2 regions of the Pseudomonas sp. St386 genome follow, and region 2 is predicted to be linked to the other one. Evidence: riboswitches for the same ligand, from Rfam matches in the RefSeq annotation. Region 2 holds a riboswitch; the other holds the start of a gene.

Region 1 (9,010 bases), 2.7 Mb from region 2:
GGTCAATGCCACCAGGCGCGCCGGAATGTAGTTGAGCCCATCATCGATTTTTGCCGCCGCCCAGCCGAAGCGCTCGAAGCGTTCGTTGCGATAGCCCCACATGGCGTCGAGGGTATTGCTCAGGCGGTACAACACCACCCCGGGAGCGCCGGCCACGGCGAACCAGAACAACGCGGCGAACACCGCGTCGCTGCCATTTTCCAGCACCGATTCGGTGGCGGCGCGGGCCACGGCGGCTTCATCCAGTTCCGCCGTTTCGCGGCTGACCAGGTAGCCGACACGCTTGCGCGCCTCCGCCAGGTCGCCGCTGCGCAAGGCCCGCGCCACCGGCTCGACATGTTCACCGAGGCTGCGCAGGCCGAGGGCACAGTACAAGGCGAGGATCTCCACCAGCCAGCCCACCATCGGCACCCACGAAAGGGCCGTGGCGAGCAAGGTCAACGGCACCACGGCGATGATCCACGCCGTCACCCCATGGCTGCGCCAACCGCGTCCGCCGGAATTGAAACGTTGTTCGATGCGATCGGCAAAACCGCCGAACGCCACCAGCGGATGCCAGCGCCGGGGCTCGCCCAGCAGCGCATCCAGCGCCACGGCGGCGGCACTGAGCAACGCCACACTCATGGGCTCACTCCCCAATGGTTTTCATATAGCAGTTCATTGAGCGGGCGCGGTTGCGCCCAACCTTCCAGAGCGAGCATCGGCGCCGGATAAAAACCCTCGACCGGGCCCAGGCAGAGGATCGCCAGCGGCTTGGCCCCGGCGGGCAGGCCCAGCAGGTCGGCCAGGGCCTGGGGTTCGAATAGCGACACCCAGCCCATCCCCAGCCCTTCTGCGCGGGAAGCCAGCCACAGGTTCTGGATCGCGCAGGACAGCGAGGCCAGGTCCATTTCCGGCAAGGTCCGACGACCGAAGATGTGCCGCTCACGATCTTCCATCAACGCCGCCACCAGCACTTCGGCACAGTCGTCGATACCTTCGACCTTGAGCGTCATGAATTCATCGCTGCGCTCACCCAGGGCCTCGGCGGTGCGAATGCGTTCCTGCTCCACCAGTTCGCGGATCTGCCCACGCAAGGCGCGGTCGCTGATGCGGATGAATCGCCACGGTTGCATCAGCCCGACGCTGGGGGCCTGGTGTGCGGCTTCCAGTAGGCGGCGCAGCAAGGCCGGCTCAACCGTCCCGCCGCTGAAATGGCGCATGTCGCGGCGCTCGGCGATAGCGCGGTAGATGGCGTCGCGTTCGGCCTGGGAGAAAGCGGTGTCTGTCATGGCCTCTTCGCGAGCAAGCTCGCTCCCACATTGGCTAGCGTTGCACTTGAGATCACTGGGTCCCCTGTGGGAGCGAGCTTGCTCGCGATAGCGGTCTCAGGATCCGGCGCAAACAACGCAGCAATCGCCTTGGGATTGGACGGAAAATAAAAATGCACATAGGAAGCCGTCATGCGCCCCTGCCGGAACACCGCTTCCGCCCCGCGCCCGCCGTTGGGGCTATGGCCACGGGCAATCGGTTCAAGTTCGGTGCTGGTCAGCGAATGATGATAGGTATGCCCACGCAAGGTGCCTTCCGGCAAGTCCACCGATTGCAACGCCAGGGCCGCCAGGCGTTTTTGCATCTGCGCATCACCCGCCAGCAAACCCAGCAGTTCGGTGCGCACGCCTTCGACATCGGTCAATGAATCCAGCAGATACAACATGCCGCCGCATTCGGCGAGCAACGGTTTATCGGCTGCGTGATGGGCACGGATCGCCGCGAGCATCGGCGCGTTCCCGGCAAGCGCAACATGGTGCAGTTCCGGATAACCGCCAGGCAGATAAAGGCTGTCCGCCTCGGGCAGTTCGCTGTCATGAATCGGCGAAAAGAAGCTCAACTGCGCGCCCATGGCCCGCAGCAGATCAAGGCTGGCGCCATAGGTGAAGGCAAACGCTTCGTCACGGGCCACGGCGATGCATACCCCAGCGAGCCACGGCTCAACGGCAATCACCTCGGGCGCGGCGAACTCCACCGCTGGCGGCAGCGCCACTTCACAACTGCCGGCCAGGGCCTGCGCGGCCGCGTCGAGGCGCACGTCCAAGTCGTTCAACTCGCTGGCCTGGACCAAACCGAGGTGACGACTGGGTAATTCGATGCCGGTTTCCCGGGACAGCGCGCCGTACCAGCGCAAGCCTTCGGTCAGGCTGCCTTCAAGCAACTGCGCGTGGCGCAAGGTGCCGACCCGGTTGGCCAAGACCCCGGCGAACGGCAGGTCGGGTTGATAACGCGCCAGGCCCAGGGCCAGGGCGCCGAAAGTCTGGGCCATGGCCGTGCCGTCGATCACCGCCAGCACCGGCACGCCAAAATGCCGCGCCAGATCGGCGCTCGACGGGGTGCCGTCGAACAGCCCCATCACCCCTTCGATCAGGATCAGGTCCGCTTCGGCAGAGGCTTCCCACAACAGTCGGCGACTTTCCTGCTCGCCGACCATCCACATGTCCAATTGATAGACCGGCGCGCCACTGGCCCGCTCCAGGATCATCGGGTCGAGGAAGTCGGGGCCACATTTGAATACGCGCACCTTGCGTCCCTGGTTGCGATGCAACCTGGCCAGCGCCGCGGTGACGGTGGTCTTGCCCTGGCCCGAGGCCGGCGCTGCGATCAGCACCGCCGGACAGTGGCGGCTGGTCATGGCGGGATCGCTCACAGTTCGACGCCTTTCTGCGCCTTGATACCCGCCTGGAACGCGTGCTTGATCATGCCCATTTCAGTCACGGTGTCGGCCAACTCGATCATCTCGGGCTTGGCGCCGCGACCGGTCACCACCACGTGCTGCATCGGTGGGCGGGCCTGCAGATCGCTCAGCACCTGATCGAGGTCGAGGTAACCGTGCTTGAGGGCAATGTTCAACTCGTCGAGCACCACCAGGCCGATGGACGGATCGCTGAGCAACTGGCGCGATACGGCCCAGGCGGCTTCGGCAGCGGCGATGTCGCGCTGGCGATCCTGGGTTTCCCAGGTAAACCCCTCGCCCATGACATGAAAGCGCACCTGCTCCGGGAAGCGGCGGAAGAACAGTTCTTCACCGGTGCTGTTGCGCCCCTTGATGAACTGCACCACGCCGCATTGCATGCCGTGGCCCATGGACCGCGCAAGCATGCCGAACGCCGAGCTGCTCTTGCCCTTGCCGTTGCCCGTCAGCACCAGCAACAGGCCGCATTCATTCGGCGAGTTGGCGATGCGCTCGTCGATCACGGCTTTCTTGCGCAGCATGCGCGCCAGGTGGCGTTCGTTGCGATCAGACGTGTCGGTGAAGAGGGAGTCGGTCATGGGAAGCCTCCGTTTGGGATTGGATAACGGCGGGCGGGCACAAAAAAAGACGGCAACAAGCCTGGCATCGCCCACCGTGATGCCGTTGGATGAATCAGGCCGGTCTCCGGGCTCATGAGCGGCGTGGTGCCGGTCTGTGCGCCTTCCCATGTCTGCGACACAGTGGCTTGAGCACAGCGTTGACTCATTTACCGTTGCGGGGGCAGCGCCGGGTTCGTATGCACTCACCGGCTTCCCTGTTTCACTCTGTCGACCGCAGCCACAGAGCACCTGAAACAAGCGGCGAAGGTTAGAGGGTTGGGGGTGGAGCGTCAATTAAAGCCGCCTGTCGGGACGATCATTGGCGCCGATCAATAAAATGACGCCAATCTTGTGGGATTCTGCGGCAAGTGATATCAAAGCGACATTACGACCCGATATCACAAGAACAAGAGGGCAAAAGCATGCAAGGGATGATCATCAGCAATCCAAAACTGGAGTTTCTGCGTCCAGTGCTGGAACGTTGGTTTGACTGTATCGACCGCTATAACGCGGTGCGTGGCGATAACGACACGCCCTACTGGTTCGATGAAAAAGCCAACCTCGGCTTGCTGTCGGCCGCAGCCTGGATGGCTGAGATGGTCACACTGCAGAACGCCCCGACCCGCAAGCAGAATGAAGAAGGCGAACGCAACGTCAGCGCCGACCTGTTCATCGCCAGCACCGAGGAGCGCGCCTTCATCCAGGCCACCCAGCGCTGGCCCAAGGTCAACAACCTGAACCTGACCCAGCCGCTACTGGAAGCCACCAGCGATGCCAAGCGCATCAGCTATGCCAGCGACCTGAAGCTGGGCTGCCTGTTCGTCTCGCCGCAAAAAGCCCAGCAAAGCGCCACGCCCGAAGAATTGCAGGACATGATCGATGACCTGCAGAAGGAAAACACCTGCGCCGCGGCCTGGTACTTCCCTTACGCCTACCGCAAGTTGCGCAATGAAGCCGGTCATTACCATCCTGGCATTGCGGTGCTATTCAAACAGGCCCATGGTTGATTCATTCAACAAGGAACTGTGCAAGCAAGCTCCCAAAGGGAGCTTGCTTGCCTGGCTGACGGGGCCCACCCGCCGTTGAACCTTCCCGCGTCTACGCTCCTCTATGAATAACTACATGCATTCATAGGGAAGCCAGCATGCTCAAGCCACCCCACCTCCTGATCGTCGTCCTTGCCGCCGGACTTGTCGCTTGCGGCGAGTCGTCCACCTTGCAAGTGTCCGACGGCACCGGCCCAGCGCCGAAACTGCCCGAACCGAACAAGACCCTGATGCCCACCGTCAACATCGCCGAAGCCGTCGGCTGGCCGCAAGGCGCCAAGCCGACCCCGGCCCAGGGCCTGCAAGTGGGTGCATTCGCTGAAGGACTGGACCATCCGCGCTGGCTCTATGTGCTGCCCAATGGTGATGTGCTGGTGGCCGAAACCAACGCCCCACCCAAGCCGGACGACGCCAAAGGCATCCGGGGCTGGGTGATGAAAAAAGTCATGGGCCGCGCCGGCGCCGGCGTGCCCAGCCCCAATCGCATCACTCTGTTGCGCGACGCCAATCACGACGGCATCGCCGAAACCCGCACGGTGTTCCTGGAAAACCTCAACTCACCGTTCGGCATGACCCTGGTCGGCAATGACCTCTACGTGGCCGATACCGACCGATTGATCCGTTTCCCCTACAAGGACGGTGACACGCAAATCAAGGCGCAGCCGACCAAGGTCGTCGATCTGCCCGGGGGCACACTCAACCATCACTGGACCAAGAACGTGATTGCCAGCCGTGACGGCAGCAAGTTGTATGTCACCACCGGCTCGAACAGTAACGTCGCGGAAAACGGCATGGAGGCCGAAGAAGGTCGCGCCGCCATCTGGGAAGTGGACCGTGCCAGCGGAAATCACCGTATCTTCGCCTCGGGCTTGCGCAACCCTAACGGCCTGGCCTGGGAACCCCGCAGCGGCGCGCTCTGGACAGCGGTGAACGAGCGGGATGAGATCGGCAGCGACCTGGTGCCGGACTACATCACGTCGGTCAAGGACGGGGCCTTCTATGGCTGGCCCTACAGCTACTATGGGCAGAATGTCGATGTCCGGGTCGAACCACAGAACCCGGCCCTGGTGGCCAAGGCCATCGCCCCGGACTACGCCGTCGGCCCTCACACCGCCTCATTGGGGCTGACCTTCGCCGAGGGCAGCACCTTGCCTGCACCGTTTACCGAAGGGGCTTTCGTTGGCCAGCACGGCTCCTGGAACCGCAAGCCCCACAGTGGTTATAAAGTGATTTTCGTACCGTTCAACGGCGGCAAGCCGATGGGACAACCGGTGGATGTGCTGACCGGTTTCCTGAACGCCGACGAAAAAGCCCAGGGCCGACCAGTGGGCGTGGTGATCGACAAGCAGGGTGGCTTGTTGGTGGCCGATGATGTGGGGAACAAGATCTGGCGCGTGTCAGGTAAATAAGGCCGACACACCCCTTGTGACGAGGGGATTTACTCCTGACCTGTGGGAGCAAGACTTGCCCGCGATGAAGGCGATGCGGTCTTTCAGAGATCGAGGTGCCTGTTTCGCGAGCAAGCTTTGCTCCCACAGATCAGGGCAACAACAACTCAGGGGTTACGCGCCAGATGCTCCGGCTGCAGCACACGCTTGGCGCCCAGGTAAGCCCTCTGCCAATAGGCCTTGGACAGGCTATCGAGCTTGACCGTGCCTCCCGTGGCCGGCGCATGGACGAAACGGCCCTCACCGACATAGATCCCGGCATGGCTGACCTGGGAGCCACCATTGGTGGCGAAGAAGATCAAATCGCCGCTCTGCAAGGCTTCCTTGCCGACATCCGGGGCACGCATGCCAATCATCTCGCGGGTGGAACGTGGCAGGGAAATGCCGGCGGCATCGCGGTAGACATAGCCAATCAGGCCACTGCAATCGAAACCCGAATCCGGTGTGTTACCGCCCCAGCGATAAGGTGTGCCCACCAGGCCAAGCGCCCGGAAGAGCACATCTTCGGCGGCCGGGGAAAAGGGTTGCGCGGGAGCAAAGACCACCGGAGCTCGCACTGGAGCAGGCGGCGGCGGAGTGCGGCTGGCGCACGCGCTGAGCAGCGCGGCAAAAAACATGAGGGCGAGGCGGGCCGACGTCGACATATGCAGAACAATCCTGATCTGGATGCGGCTTTTCTGCCGTGGGCATGAAAACAAATCCGCCTGCGGAGTACGCAGGCGGATTGCCATCAATCAATGATCTAGGATTCTAGCGGCTATACGGCAAACTTCAAGTAAGACTTTAAGTTTGCCTTACAAACTGTGTGCTTACTTGCGAGCAGTGACCACCGTCGGTGCCATGGCGAGGGCGCGCTTGGCTTCGATGAAGGTCTTGCTCCAGTAGCTGTCGCCCAGGCTGTCGATCCGCACACCACCGCTGCGGCGGCTGCTGGAATGGATGAACTGGTTGTCGCCCAGGTAGATACCGGCGTGGCTGACACGACCGCGACGACCGTTGGTGCTGAAGAACAGCAGGTCACCGGGTTCCAGTTGGTTGCGAGCCACCAGAGGGGCATTCACGTTGATCATTTCGCGAGTGGAACGCGGCAGGTTCATGCCGGCCTCTTCGCGGAACAGATAACCGATGAAACCGCTGCAATCGAAGCCGGCTTCAGAGGTACCGCCAAAACGGTAGCGGGTACCGATCAACGACATACCGCGTTCCAGGATGCTGTCGGCCAGTACTGGAAGCTGGTAAGGCTTGCTGCCGGCGAAGGCTGCGAGCTCTTTGTCGGAGGCCATTTCTTCCTGGAACGCAACGGAGGAAGACTGGGCGGTAACGGAGTTCTTGACCTGTGGTTGTTGCTCTTGCTGGGACACTGGGGAGTGGGCAGCGCAACCAAACAACAGGGTAACGAGTGCGAGAGGCACGAGGGGTGCGAAGCGATTTAGCATGGGCACGACCGTGGCTGAAGTAGTAAAGATGGCGAGACTATGCCTTCTATCAACCTCATTTGCAAATTCAATCGATGCAAATGTGACTTCTCGGTTTTACGTTTACATCTAAGCGCTTAAGCCCATTTTGAACGTCACGTGGCCTGCAGCCCAGCAGGACCGCGGGTTTCGCCGTGTCCAGAGCAGGCCAAGAGCCACTACCTGCAACGGTTCTACCAGCCCAGGGTTTCTTTCAAAAAAGGAATAGTCAGCTTGCGCTGGGCCTGGAGTGAGGCCTGATCGAGGCGTTCGAGCAGTTCGAACAACGCGCTCATGCTGCGGGTACCGCGGGTGAGGATGAAATGCCCGACTTCGTCGGTCAGGTGCAGGCCACGCCGGGACGCGCGCAGCTGCAAGGCACGAAGCTTGTCTTCGTCGGAAAGCGGGCGCATCTGGAAAATCAGCGCCAGGGTGAGACGGGACTTGAGGTCCGCCAGCTTCACCGGCAGCTCCCGTGGCGACGTCGAGGCGGCGATCAGCAAGCGCCGACCGCTATCACGCAACCGATTGAACAGGTGAAACAGCGCTTCTTCCCAGTCAGCCTTGCCGGCCACGGCCTGGAGATCGTCCAGGCAGACCAGTTCGTACTGCTCGAGGTTGTCGAGGATCTCAACGCCGCGATCGAGCAACTCGGCCAACGGCAGGTACACCGCAGGTTCGCCCAATTGCTCGAACCGCAGGCACGCGGCCTGCAACAGATGCGTGCGCCCTACCCCGTCCTTGCCCCACAGATAGATCAGGCTTTCGGTCCAGCCGGCGTCGGCTTCGCAAAGCCGCTCGACATAGCCGAGTGCAGCGGCATTGGCGCCTGGGTAGTAATTGATAAAGGTGGCGTCATCACGCAGACGCACACCTAGGGGCAGCTGAATCGGTTTCATGCTGACTGAACAGTTCCCAAGGAACCGTTAGTGGCCTCTGTGTAAAGTGCGCAAAGTTTATACCCGTGGCGCGGACCGCACAATGCGTCGGACCACGAGCAAAATCAAAGGTTTGCAGCGGCAAGACAGCGGAGCGACGGTTTCCCTGACGCTCCGCCCGACATTCGCCCTAAAGATCAGGGTCTTCGGCGCCGCTATAGATGTCCGAATCCTTGTACAAATCGTGCATATGACGCACCAGCACCATGATCACCGCCGCCACCGGCAGCGCCAGCAGGATCCCGGTGAAGCCGAACAACTCGCCCCCCGCCAGGATCGCGAAGATCACCGCCACCGGATGCAGGCCAATACGATCGCCCACCAGCAGCGGCGTCAGCACCATGCCCTCCAGGGCCTGACCGACCATGAACACCGCAACGATGCCCACCATCGGGTACAGGTCGCCGCCGAACTGGAACAATCCGGCGATCAATGCCGCGCCAATACCAATCACAAAGCCCATGTACGGCACGATGGCCGCCAGGCCGGCAATCAAGCCGATCAACAGCCCAAGCTCCAGTCCCACCAGCATCAGCCCGGCCGCATAGATGAAGCCCAGGGCCACCATCACCAGCAGTTGCCCGCGCACGAACGCCCCCAACACTTCGTGGCATTCGCCGGTCAGGGTCATGATGCGTTCTTCACGGTGACGCGGCAGCAGACTGCGAATCTTCGCCATCATCAGGTCCCAATCCCGCAGCAGATAGAAGGCCACGACTGGAATCAGCACCAGGTTCGCCAGCCAGCCGATCAACGCCAGGCCCGAGGCCGTGGCCTGGCTCAACACCACGCCAACGATG
Region 2 (9,010 bases):
CCGGGAAAGCCTGGTGGGCCGCTGGTTGTTCGAGCATTGGTTCCTGGCGCACATCTATTTCAAGGACGGTGAGCCGGGGCATTTCTTCCAGTGGGTCCGTTCGCGCACGCCCACCGGCCAGCCGATCGACCTGATCAATACCCGTCGTCCGAATGATGACCCCGGCACCAGCGTCTATTACCGGCTCTGGCCGGTGCAAGGGGTGATCGTACACAAGACCCACATCACCTACGGCTTGAGCGCTGCGAAGATGGCGCGCATCAAGAGCCTGTTCTACAGCGGCAAATGGCAGGTTTCCGCGTTGCCGGGCTACGGTCCGGAGCGCCGGGCCAATCCGTTCTCCACCTTCGAAGCTATCCCGGCCCAGGCTCGCTACCAGTTCATGCTCGATAACGCCGAGTATTTCGTGCGCACCTTCATTCGCGGGCCGGTGTGCCGGGGCCAGATTGCCACGGACGTGATCCGCGACAATTTCTGGGCGTTGTTCCAAGCGCCCGAACACGACCTGTACATCACCGATCCGAACTACCGCGGCCAGGCCACGCCGCTGCTGGCGATGCCGGGGCAGAACGACGATGTGGGCAGCGTCGTCAGCCTGTGGCTCGACTACCGGGACAAGCGCAACGAATACGAAGCCTTGCGCCGCGACGTCTATGCCGACGCTCCGGCGCCGAGTTGGTCGACGCTGTGGGCCGGGAACGACAATGCGTTGCTGAGCATTTTCCGGCACTTCGACAGCGCCTCGGTCAACAAGGGCCTGATCGGCGAAGTGCCGCAGACGATGTGGCTGTTCGACTTCCCATTGCTGGAGCGCACCTATTACCAATTGGCGGTGAACTTCGATGTATTCGGCAACGTGTCCCACCAGGCCCAGACCCGGCTGTATTTCGATCTGATCCGCAACGGTGCGGAGCAGAACTTCCTGCGCCTGATGCCGGCTGACTCCCGGGAAGGCTACCTTGACGACTGGTACCAGGCCGGCGGCAAATTCAAGATGTGGCTCGATTACGAGACCATCGACGATGACAAGCCGACCGCCCTCAAGCTCGACGAGCGCGACCCCAAGGGCGATTTCGCCCAGCAATTGCTGGCCCGTTACGGCGAGCTGAATGCGCGCCCCGATCCGATCAACCGCTGCGACGGGGCCTACTGCTCGCGCCCGAATATCGACCCGGCGCTGCAAAACGCCGAACAGGCCCTCAGTCGGCTGGTGTCACGCCCGGCGGCGGGGCTCAAGGTGATCGACCAACTGCCGGAAGCGACCCTGCTGCGCGTCGAAACCGCCAGCGGTCATCGTGAGGTCTACAGCCTGCTGCGCAACCGAGCCCACAGCAACGTGGCGTTCCTGCTGGGCGAGGAGGCGCGCTACCAGCCGGGGCTGGACACGCTGACGGTCTACCCGGGTGTGCTCAGCAGCTATCCGAACTTCATGTTCAACATTCCGGCCGAGCAAGTGCCGGCGTTCGTCGAGGCCATGCAAGGCGCCCAGGATGCATCGGCGTTCGAGCGGATTGTCGAGCGCTGGGGCATTCGCCGCAGTCACCCGCAGTTCTGGCACTACTTCCATGACCTGAGCCAGTACATCCAGGAGACGGAGCCCGTGGAAAACGGTGTGCTGGACATGAATCGCTACCAGAACCTCTGATCGACAGCACCGGTGGCAAACTCCGTGCCGCCGGGCTCTTTCCTGACAAAAATACTAGGACTTTGTCCGGCGCGATGATTGGCGTAAACTGCCGGCAAGCCTGCGAGGAGTTTCCATGACCGCCATTACCATTACCGATGCCGCCCACGATTACCTGGCCGACCTGCTGTCCAAGCAGAACACGCCTGGGATCGGGATCCGCATCTTCATCACCCAGCCCGGCACCCAGTACGCTGAGACGTGCATTGCCTACTGCAAGCCGGGGGAAGAAAAACCCGAAGACACCGCGCTGGGGCTCAAGAGCTTCACCGCGTACATCGACTCGTTCAGCGAAGCCTTCCTGGACGATGCGGTGGTCGACTACGCCACTGACCGCATGGGCGGCCAACTGACCATCAAGGCGCCAAACGCCAAGGTGCCGATGGTCAATGCCGACAGCCCGGTCAACGAGCGCATCAATTACTACCTGCAAACCGAAATCAACCCGGGACTGGCCAGCCACGGCGGCCAGGTTTCGCTGATCGACGTGGTGGAAGACGGCATCGCCGTACTCCAGTTCGGCGGCGGCTGCCAGGGCTGCGGCCAGGCTGACGTCACCTTGAAGGAAGGCATCGAGCGGACCTTGCTCGAGCGCATTCCGGAGCTCAAGGGCGTACGCGACGTGACCGACCACACGCAGAAAGAAAACGCCTACTACTGATTGTGGCAATACCATCTTGCGATCAGCTCGTAACCTGTGGGAGCGAGCTTGTGGGAGCAAGGCTTGCCCGCGATGCAAACACCTTGGTGTAGCGGATAGACCGAGACGACGCCTTCGCGGGCAAGCCTTGCTCCCACAGATTCGCTCCCGCAGGGGGATCCCGGTGGATTCTCTGGCGAGTCAGGGCCTGTAGAGATGCGCATGCCCGGCGCGGTACAGCGAAGACTCGCTGAACACATCGTTGCCCAGCACACGTCCCACCAGAATCAGCGCCGTGCGGCGAAAGCCCTTGGCGTGTACCTTTGCTGCGATATCGTCCAGCGTCCCCATCACCCAATCCTGATCCGGCCAGGTCGCCCGGTGGATCACGGCAATCGGGCAATCGGCGCCATAGTGGGGCCGCAGTTCGTCGACGATTTTTTCCAGATGATTGACCCCCAGGTGAATCGCCATGGTCGCCCCGTGCTGCGCCAGGCTGCCCAGTTCTTCCCCAGCGGGCATCGGGCTTTTGTCGGCGTAGCGGGTGAGGATCAGGCTTTGGGAAATGTCCGGCAAGGTCAGTTCGGCACCCAGCAGGGCGGCGCAGGCTGAGGTCGCTGTCACCCCCGGGATGATTTCGAAAGGGATGGCCAATTCCCGCAGGCAACGAATCTGCTCGCCGATGGCGCCGTACAGGCTCGGGTCGCCGGAATGCACCCGGGCCACGTCCTGGCCCTTGAGATGGGCGCTCTTGATCAATTCGATGATCTGTTCCAGATGCAGCTCGGCGCTGTTGATCACCTGTTCGGCACAATGGCCTTCAAGGACGGCGGTTGGCACCAGCGAGCCGGCGTAGATGATCACCGCGCACTGGCGGATCAGTCGCTGGCCTTTGACCGTGATGAGGTCCGGGTCGCCGGGGCCGGCGCCGATGAAGTAAACGGTCATGACCGGCTCCTGTGGAAGGTGGGTGAGCGTTGCCCAGATGAAGATCGCTCATGATCCTGGGCGCCGATTATCGGGATTTACGCCACGACCGCCAATGCCAACGTGCTCTTGGGGCCTTTTTGGCGAGTAATCAGTAGCGTCGCGGGCGATCTGCCCAACTGGTCGGCCAAGGCGAGGGCGGCGCTTTCGGCGATGCCGTAGCAACCGGTTCGCTCGAAGGCGATCTCGGAACGGTGACTGAGCCGCTGCTCGTAGCTGGCCAACTGTTCGACACTGAAGCAGGTCAGCGGCAGCGCCAGTTGCCCGGCCAGCTCCAGCAGCCCGGGCTCGTCACGCTTGAGGTCGATACTGGCCAGGGCCCGTACCCGATGAAGTTCGATGCCGTGGGCCAGCAGCGTCTGGTCGAGCAGGGCCCGCAGCGTGCTGGCCGGGCAACCACGCTGGCAGCCCAGGCCGATCACCAGGATCGGCTCGGCGCTCATGCGTCGTGGTGGGCTTGGCCGTCACGGCGAAACAGCCAGGCGCTGATCAGGCCCAGGGCCAGCCAGAACGCGACGTTGGTCAACTGCGAGGCAATCTTGAACTGGCTCTCCAGCGCTTCGGGCGCCAGCATCGAGTGGACTTCGGGCTGCGGCGCGCCGATGACGTGGGGCACCAGCAATGTTGCCACGCCCAGCACCTTGAGCAGCCAATGCTGGCCGAAGGCGATCAAGGCAATGCCCACCGCCGTGGACGCCGCGGTGCCGATCCACCACATCTGTCGTTGGGCCAGGTCGGCCGCTGCGGTGCCAGGCAATTCCGGGGGCAGGCCAAGCGTCGGCGCCAAGACGAAAGTGGCATAACCGGCCAGGCCCCAGAGCAGGCCCTGGGACGTGCGAGTCGGTGCGCGCAAGGTGTACAGGCCCGCCAGCATCAGGGCAAACCCCACGGCGACCACCAGGTTGCCGCCCGTGGTGGACAGCACGCGCTGCCAGCCGTCTTCCGGCTCCCAGGCCTCGGCATCATGGGTATGAGCCGCCCCGTCGGCGTGTTCATGGACCTCGGTCGCCGGGGCCTTCTCGAAGGTTTCCGCCTGGAGAATCAGCGGCGATACCCAGAAACTTTGCAGCAGGGTCAGCAGCAAGGCGGCCAGCAAGCCGCTGAAACCAGCGGTCTGCGCGATACGCTTGATCATGTCGTCAGTTCTCAATGGCACGGGAATGCGGCGCTGTGACGGGTATCGTGAGCAGCGTTGTGCACCGCTTCGATGTGGGAGAAACCGGCGAAATAGACCAGCCCCGCGCCGAGGATGGAAGCAAGGATCGCGGCGCTCAGGCGTTGGCTCAGGGTGGTGGTGCTGCTGGCGGTGCGGGCGGTGCTGCTGATGGTCGACATGGCGCTTCCCTCTGTTCTTGTTCAGTGGGCATTCGAGCGCGATGAAACCCCGGGCGAAAACCCGCCAAGGTTCGAACAGCGCCCGCCCACCGCGGGTTTGTTGATGCATGAGTCAAGGGCCGGTCTCCGGGCTCGCGAGGGGCGGGGCTTGCGCCTGGCCTGCAAGCGTCACCTTCCCATGTCCGGGGACACAGTGGTTCAGACGCTTCGCTCGCTTACCGTTGCGGGGGCAGCACCGGACTGACGTGGCTTTGGAGTAAAGCACACGATTCACCGGTTTCCCGTTTCACCCTGTGAAGGGCACCCGTAACTAGGCGTACAGGAGAGCATGGGCGGGGGCGGGGCGTCAATTGGCGTGGGTTCTCAGGCTGGCACCGAGTTGCGCCCATCGCGAGCAAGCTCGCTCCCACAATGAATCTCGCGGATCACAAAACTCATGTTCAACAAAGATCAACTGTGGGAGCGAGCCTGCTCGCGATGAGGCCCGGACATACACCGCAGAACACTCTGGCGATTGACCCGCCCCCACACCCTGCGTAGCCTTGCGCCTTCGAGGTTCTTCGGCACATGCCGGAGCTAAGAAGGGAACGCGGTCCAAGCCGCGGCTGCCCCCGCAACTGTGAACGGTGCTGTTTCTGCAAGGCCACTGTGCATGCCCTTTAAAACGGGCGCACGGGAAGGCGCAGCAATTGCCAGTCGAAAGATTGGCCCGCCGTCAGCCAGGAGACCTGCCTCGAGACAGATTCTCACTACAACCGGGCGGGGTGATCCGGTGGCGAAATCTTCCGCGCACGCCTGTGCCAGCGGTTGTCGTCCCGTTTGCCCGCCACCTTGCCAAAGGGCATCCGATGAAAACACTGGCCAAACTCCCCGTCACCATCGTCACCGGTTTCCTCGGCTCGGGTAAAACCACCTTGCTGCGGCACATGCTCGACAACGCCCAGGGCCGGCGCATCGCCGTGATCGTCAACGAATTCGGCGAGCTGGGCATCGACGGCGAAATCCTCAAGCAGTGCTCCATCGGTTGCACCGAAGAAGAAGCCAACGGCCGCGTCTATGAACTGGCCAACGGCTGCCTGTGCTGCACGGTGCAGGAAGAGTTCTTCCCGGTGATGCGCGAACTGGTGGCCCGGCGTGGCGACCTCGATCACATCCTCATCGAAACCTCCGGCCTGGCCCTGCCCAAGCCGCTGGTCCAGGCCTTCCAATGGCCGGAAATCCGCAGCGCCTGCACCGTCGATGCGGTAATCACCGTGGTCGACAGCCCGGCCGTGGCCGCGGGTACCTTTGCCGCGTTCCCCGACCAGGTCGATGCCCAGCGCAAACTCGACCCGAACCTGGACCACGAATCGCCGCTGCACGAACTGTTCGCCGACCAACTGGCGAGCGCCGACCTGGTGATCCTCAACAAGGCTGACCTGATCAGCCCTGAGGACCTGGCCAAAGTTCGCCTGGAAGTCGCCGAAGAGCTGCCACCGGCGGTCAAGGTCATCGAAGCCAGCAGCGGTCGCCTGCCGCTGGACGTATTGATCGGCCTGGGCGCTGGTTCCGAAGAACACATCGACGGCCGCCACAGCCATCACGACCATCACCACGATGGCGACGATGATGACCACGATCATGACGCCTTCGATTCCATTTCCATCGAACTGCCCCAGGCTGACGAAAGCCTGTTGCTCGACGCGCTGACGCAACTGGTGGTCCAGCACGGAGTATTGCGAGTCAAGGGTTTCGCGGCGATTCCGAACAAGCCGATGCGCCTGTTGATCCAGGGCGTCGGGACGCGTTTCGACAAGCATTTCGACCGCCAGTGGGGCGCTGAGGAAGCGCGGGTCACCCGCCTGGTGCTGATCGGCCAGGCGCTTGACGCCGCGCTGCTCGAAGCGCAGTTGCGCGCCGCCCTCGGGGCCTAAGCCATGCACCTGCTCAGGACCCAGCCCGGCGGTTTCGTGTCGGATGACAACATTGCCGACCTGGGGCAAACCCCCGCCGAACTGGTGATCCTGTGCAGCGGCGACTCCAGCCTGGCGCTGCTGGCCGAAGCGGCGAAGCAGTTGCCGGGTGACTACCCGCAGTTTCGCCTCGCCAACCCGATGCAGGTGCAGAACCACGCCTCGGTGGATCTGTATGTCGAAGACGTGCTGCAACACGCCAAGGTCATCCTGTTGTCGCTGCATGGCGGCATCGGCTATTGGCGCTACGGCATCGAGCGCCTGATGGAACTGGCGGGGCGCGGGGTGAAGCTGATCCTGGTGCCGGGGGATGATCGTCCAGACCCGGAACTCAGTGACCTGAGCAACGTGGCCGTTGAGGACCGCGACCGGCTCTGGCAGTTCTTGCGCCAGGGCGGGCTGGGCAATGCCCTCGACCTGTTTTACAACCTAGGCAGCCAATGGTTCGGCCGCGATTATCCGTGGGCCGAGCCGCAGGCCTTGCCACGCACGGCCATCTATCACCCGGCGAAAACCAGCGCCAACCTCGACGACTGGCAAGCCGACTGGAGCGCCGGGCAACCGGTGGCGGCGGTGCTGTTTTATCGCTCCCACCTGCAAGCGGCGAACACCGCGTTCATCGACGTGTTCTGCCAGCGCCTGCAAGCGGCGGGGCTCAATCCGCTGCCGATTGCCGTGGCAAGCCTCAAGGAGCCTGGTTGCCTCGCACTTGTAGAGGACTGGCTGGACGAGGTGCAGGCGGGGGTGATCCTCAACACCACCGGCTTCGCTCAATCCAGCCCCGAAGCTCCGCATTTGCGACCGTTTCGCCGCAACATCCCGGTGATCCAGGCGATCTGCGCCCAGGACAACGAACCCGGCTGGCGGGCCAGCGAGCAGGGCTTGGGACCGCGAGACCTGGCGATGCACATTGCCTTGCCGGAACTGGACGGACGGATCATCAGCCGCCCCATCAGTTTCAAGGACCTGGCCTGGCGCAGCGAGCGCAGCCAGAGCGATGTGGTCTGCTACCGGGCCGCGCCCGAGCGCATGGATTTTGTCGCCGAACTGGCCCGACGCTGGACCACCCTGGCGCGTTTGCCCAATGCCCAGAAGCGTGTGGCGCTGATCCTCGCCAACTACCCGACCCGCGACGGTCGCATCGGCAATGGCGTCGGCCTGGACACCCCGGCGTCGGCCTTGAATATCCTGCGGGCCCTGCAGGCCGAGGGCTATCCGTTGCCGTCCGAACTGCCGGCGAGCGGCACCGCGTTGATCCAGCAATTGCTCGGCGGGGTCAGTAATGACCTGGACAGCCTCGACCTGCGTCCCTGTCACCAGAGCCTGGCCCTCGCCGAGTACCAGGCCTTGTTCGACGCATTGCCCGAAGGCAATCGCCAAGCGGTGCTGGCGCGCTGGGGCTCGCCCGAGCAGGACCCGATGTTCCGCGACGGCCGTCTGATGGTCGCCGGTCTTCGGCTGGGCCTGACCTTCGTCGGTATCCAGCCGGCGCGGGGTTATCAGGTCGATCCGAGCGCGGTGTACCATGACCCGGACCTGGTACCGCCCCACGGTTACCTGGCGTTTTATTTCTGGTTGCGCCACACCTACGGCGTCCACGGGGTGATTCACGTCGGCAAGCACGGCAACCTCGAATGGCTGCCGGGCAAGGGCGTCGGGCTGTCGGAAAACTGCTGGCCGGACGTGCTGCTGGGGCCGCTGCCGAATATCTATCCGTTCATCGTCAACGACCCGGGTGAGGGCGCCCAGGCCAAGCGTCGTACCCAGGCGGTAATCATCGACCACTTGATGCCGCCGCTGACCCGGGCCGAAACCTATGGGCCACTGCGTAACCTCGAGCTGCTGGCTGACGAGTACTACGAGGCGCAATTGCTCGATCCGCGCCGTGCCCGGGAGCTGCAACGGGACATCCTCAATCTGGTGCGCGAGACCCACATCGACCGCGAACTGCAACTCGATGCCGGGCTCGACAGCGATGCCGACGCGGCGATCTGGCTGCCACGCCTGGACACTTACCTGTGCGACTTGAAGGAGTCGCAGATCCGCGATGGCTTGCACATTTTTGGTGAGTCGCCCAGCGGACGGCTGCGCATCGACACCTTGCTGGCGTTGCTGCGCATTCCCCGGGGCGACGGCAAAGGCGCGCAGTCGAGCCTGTTGCGGGCGCTGGCCAAGGCGTTCGGGCTGGGTTTCGATCCACTGGATTGTGCCTTGGCCGAGCCCTGGACTGGCGAGTGTCCCGAGGCGTTGCGTCAGGTCAGCGCCGAGCCCTGGCGCACCACCGGCGATACCCGCGAGCGCCTGGAGCTGTTCGCTGTGCAGTTGATCGAGCAGGCGCTGGACGGTGCGGTGGAGCAGCTCGACGCGCCGGGTTGGGAGGTGGCGGGCAGCATCATTGAAAACCTGCGATCC

The links. Region 2 has a riboswitch for cobalamin ahead of KI235_RS10595 (CbtB-domain containing protein). Riboswitches for the same ligand answer to the same signal wherever they lie in the genome.
Region 1: another riboswitch for cobalamin. It lies ahead of cobO (cob(I)yrinic acid a,c-diamide adenosyltransferase); the one in region 2 lies ahead of KI235_RS10595 (CbtB-domain containing protein).

The regions. Positions count from the first base shown of each region.
Region 1 covers NZ_AP021900.1:5,126,391-5,135,400, forward strand. The annotation lists gene cbiB (adenosylcobinamide-phosphate synthase CbiB) at 1-624, opposite strand, end outside; gene bluB (5,6-dimethylbenzimidazole synthase) at 621-1,271, opposite strand; gene KI235_RS22675 (cobyrinate a,c-diamide synthase) at 1,268-2,665, opposite strand; gene cobO (cob(I)yrinic acid a,c-diamide adenosyltransferase) at 2,677-3,303, opposite strand; cobalamin riboswitch at 3,383-3,592, opposite strand; gene KI235_RS22685 (hypothetical protein) at 3,747-4,331, shown strand; gene KI235_RS22690 (sorbosone dehydrogenase family protein) at 4,469-5,779, shown strand; gene KI235_RS22695 (C40 family peptidase) at 5,926-6,462, opposite strand; gene KI235_RS22700 (NlpC/P60 family protein) at 6,628-7,254, opposite strand; gene hda (DnaA regulatory inactivator Hda) at 7,467-8,171, opposite strand; gene KI235_RS22710 (AI-2E family transporter) at 8,341-9,010, opposite strand, start outside.
Region 2 covers NZ_AP021900.1:2,395,161-2,404,170, forward strand. The annotation lists gene KI235_RS10570 (fatty acid cis/trans isomerase) at 1-1,645, shown strand, start outside; gene nfuA (Fe-S biogenesis protein NfuA) at 1,761-2,345, shown strand; gene cobM (precorrin-4 C(11)-methyltransferase) at 2,526-3,272, opposite strand; gene KI235_RS10585 (cobalamin biosynthesis protein) at 3,350-3,754, opposite strand; gene KI235_RS10590 (CbtA family protein) at 3,751-4,446, opposite strand; gene KI235_RS10595 (CbtB-domain containing protein) at 4,458-4,646, opposite strand; cobalamin riboswitch at 4,746-4,969, opposite strand; cobalamin riboswitch at 5,183-5,397, shown strand; gene cobW (cobalamin biosynthesis protein CobW) at 5,495-6,559, shown strand; gene cobN (cobaltochelatase subunit CobN) at 6,563-9,010, shown strand, end outside.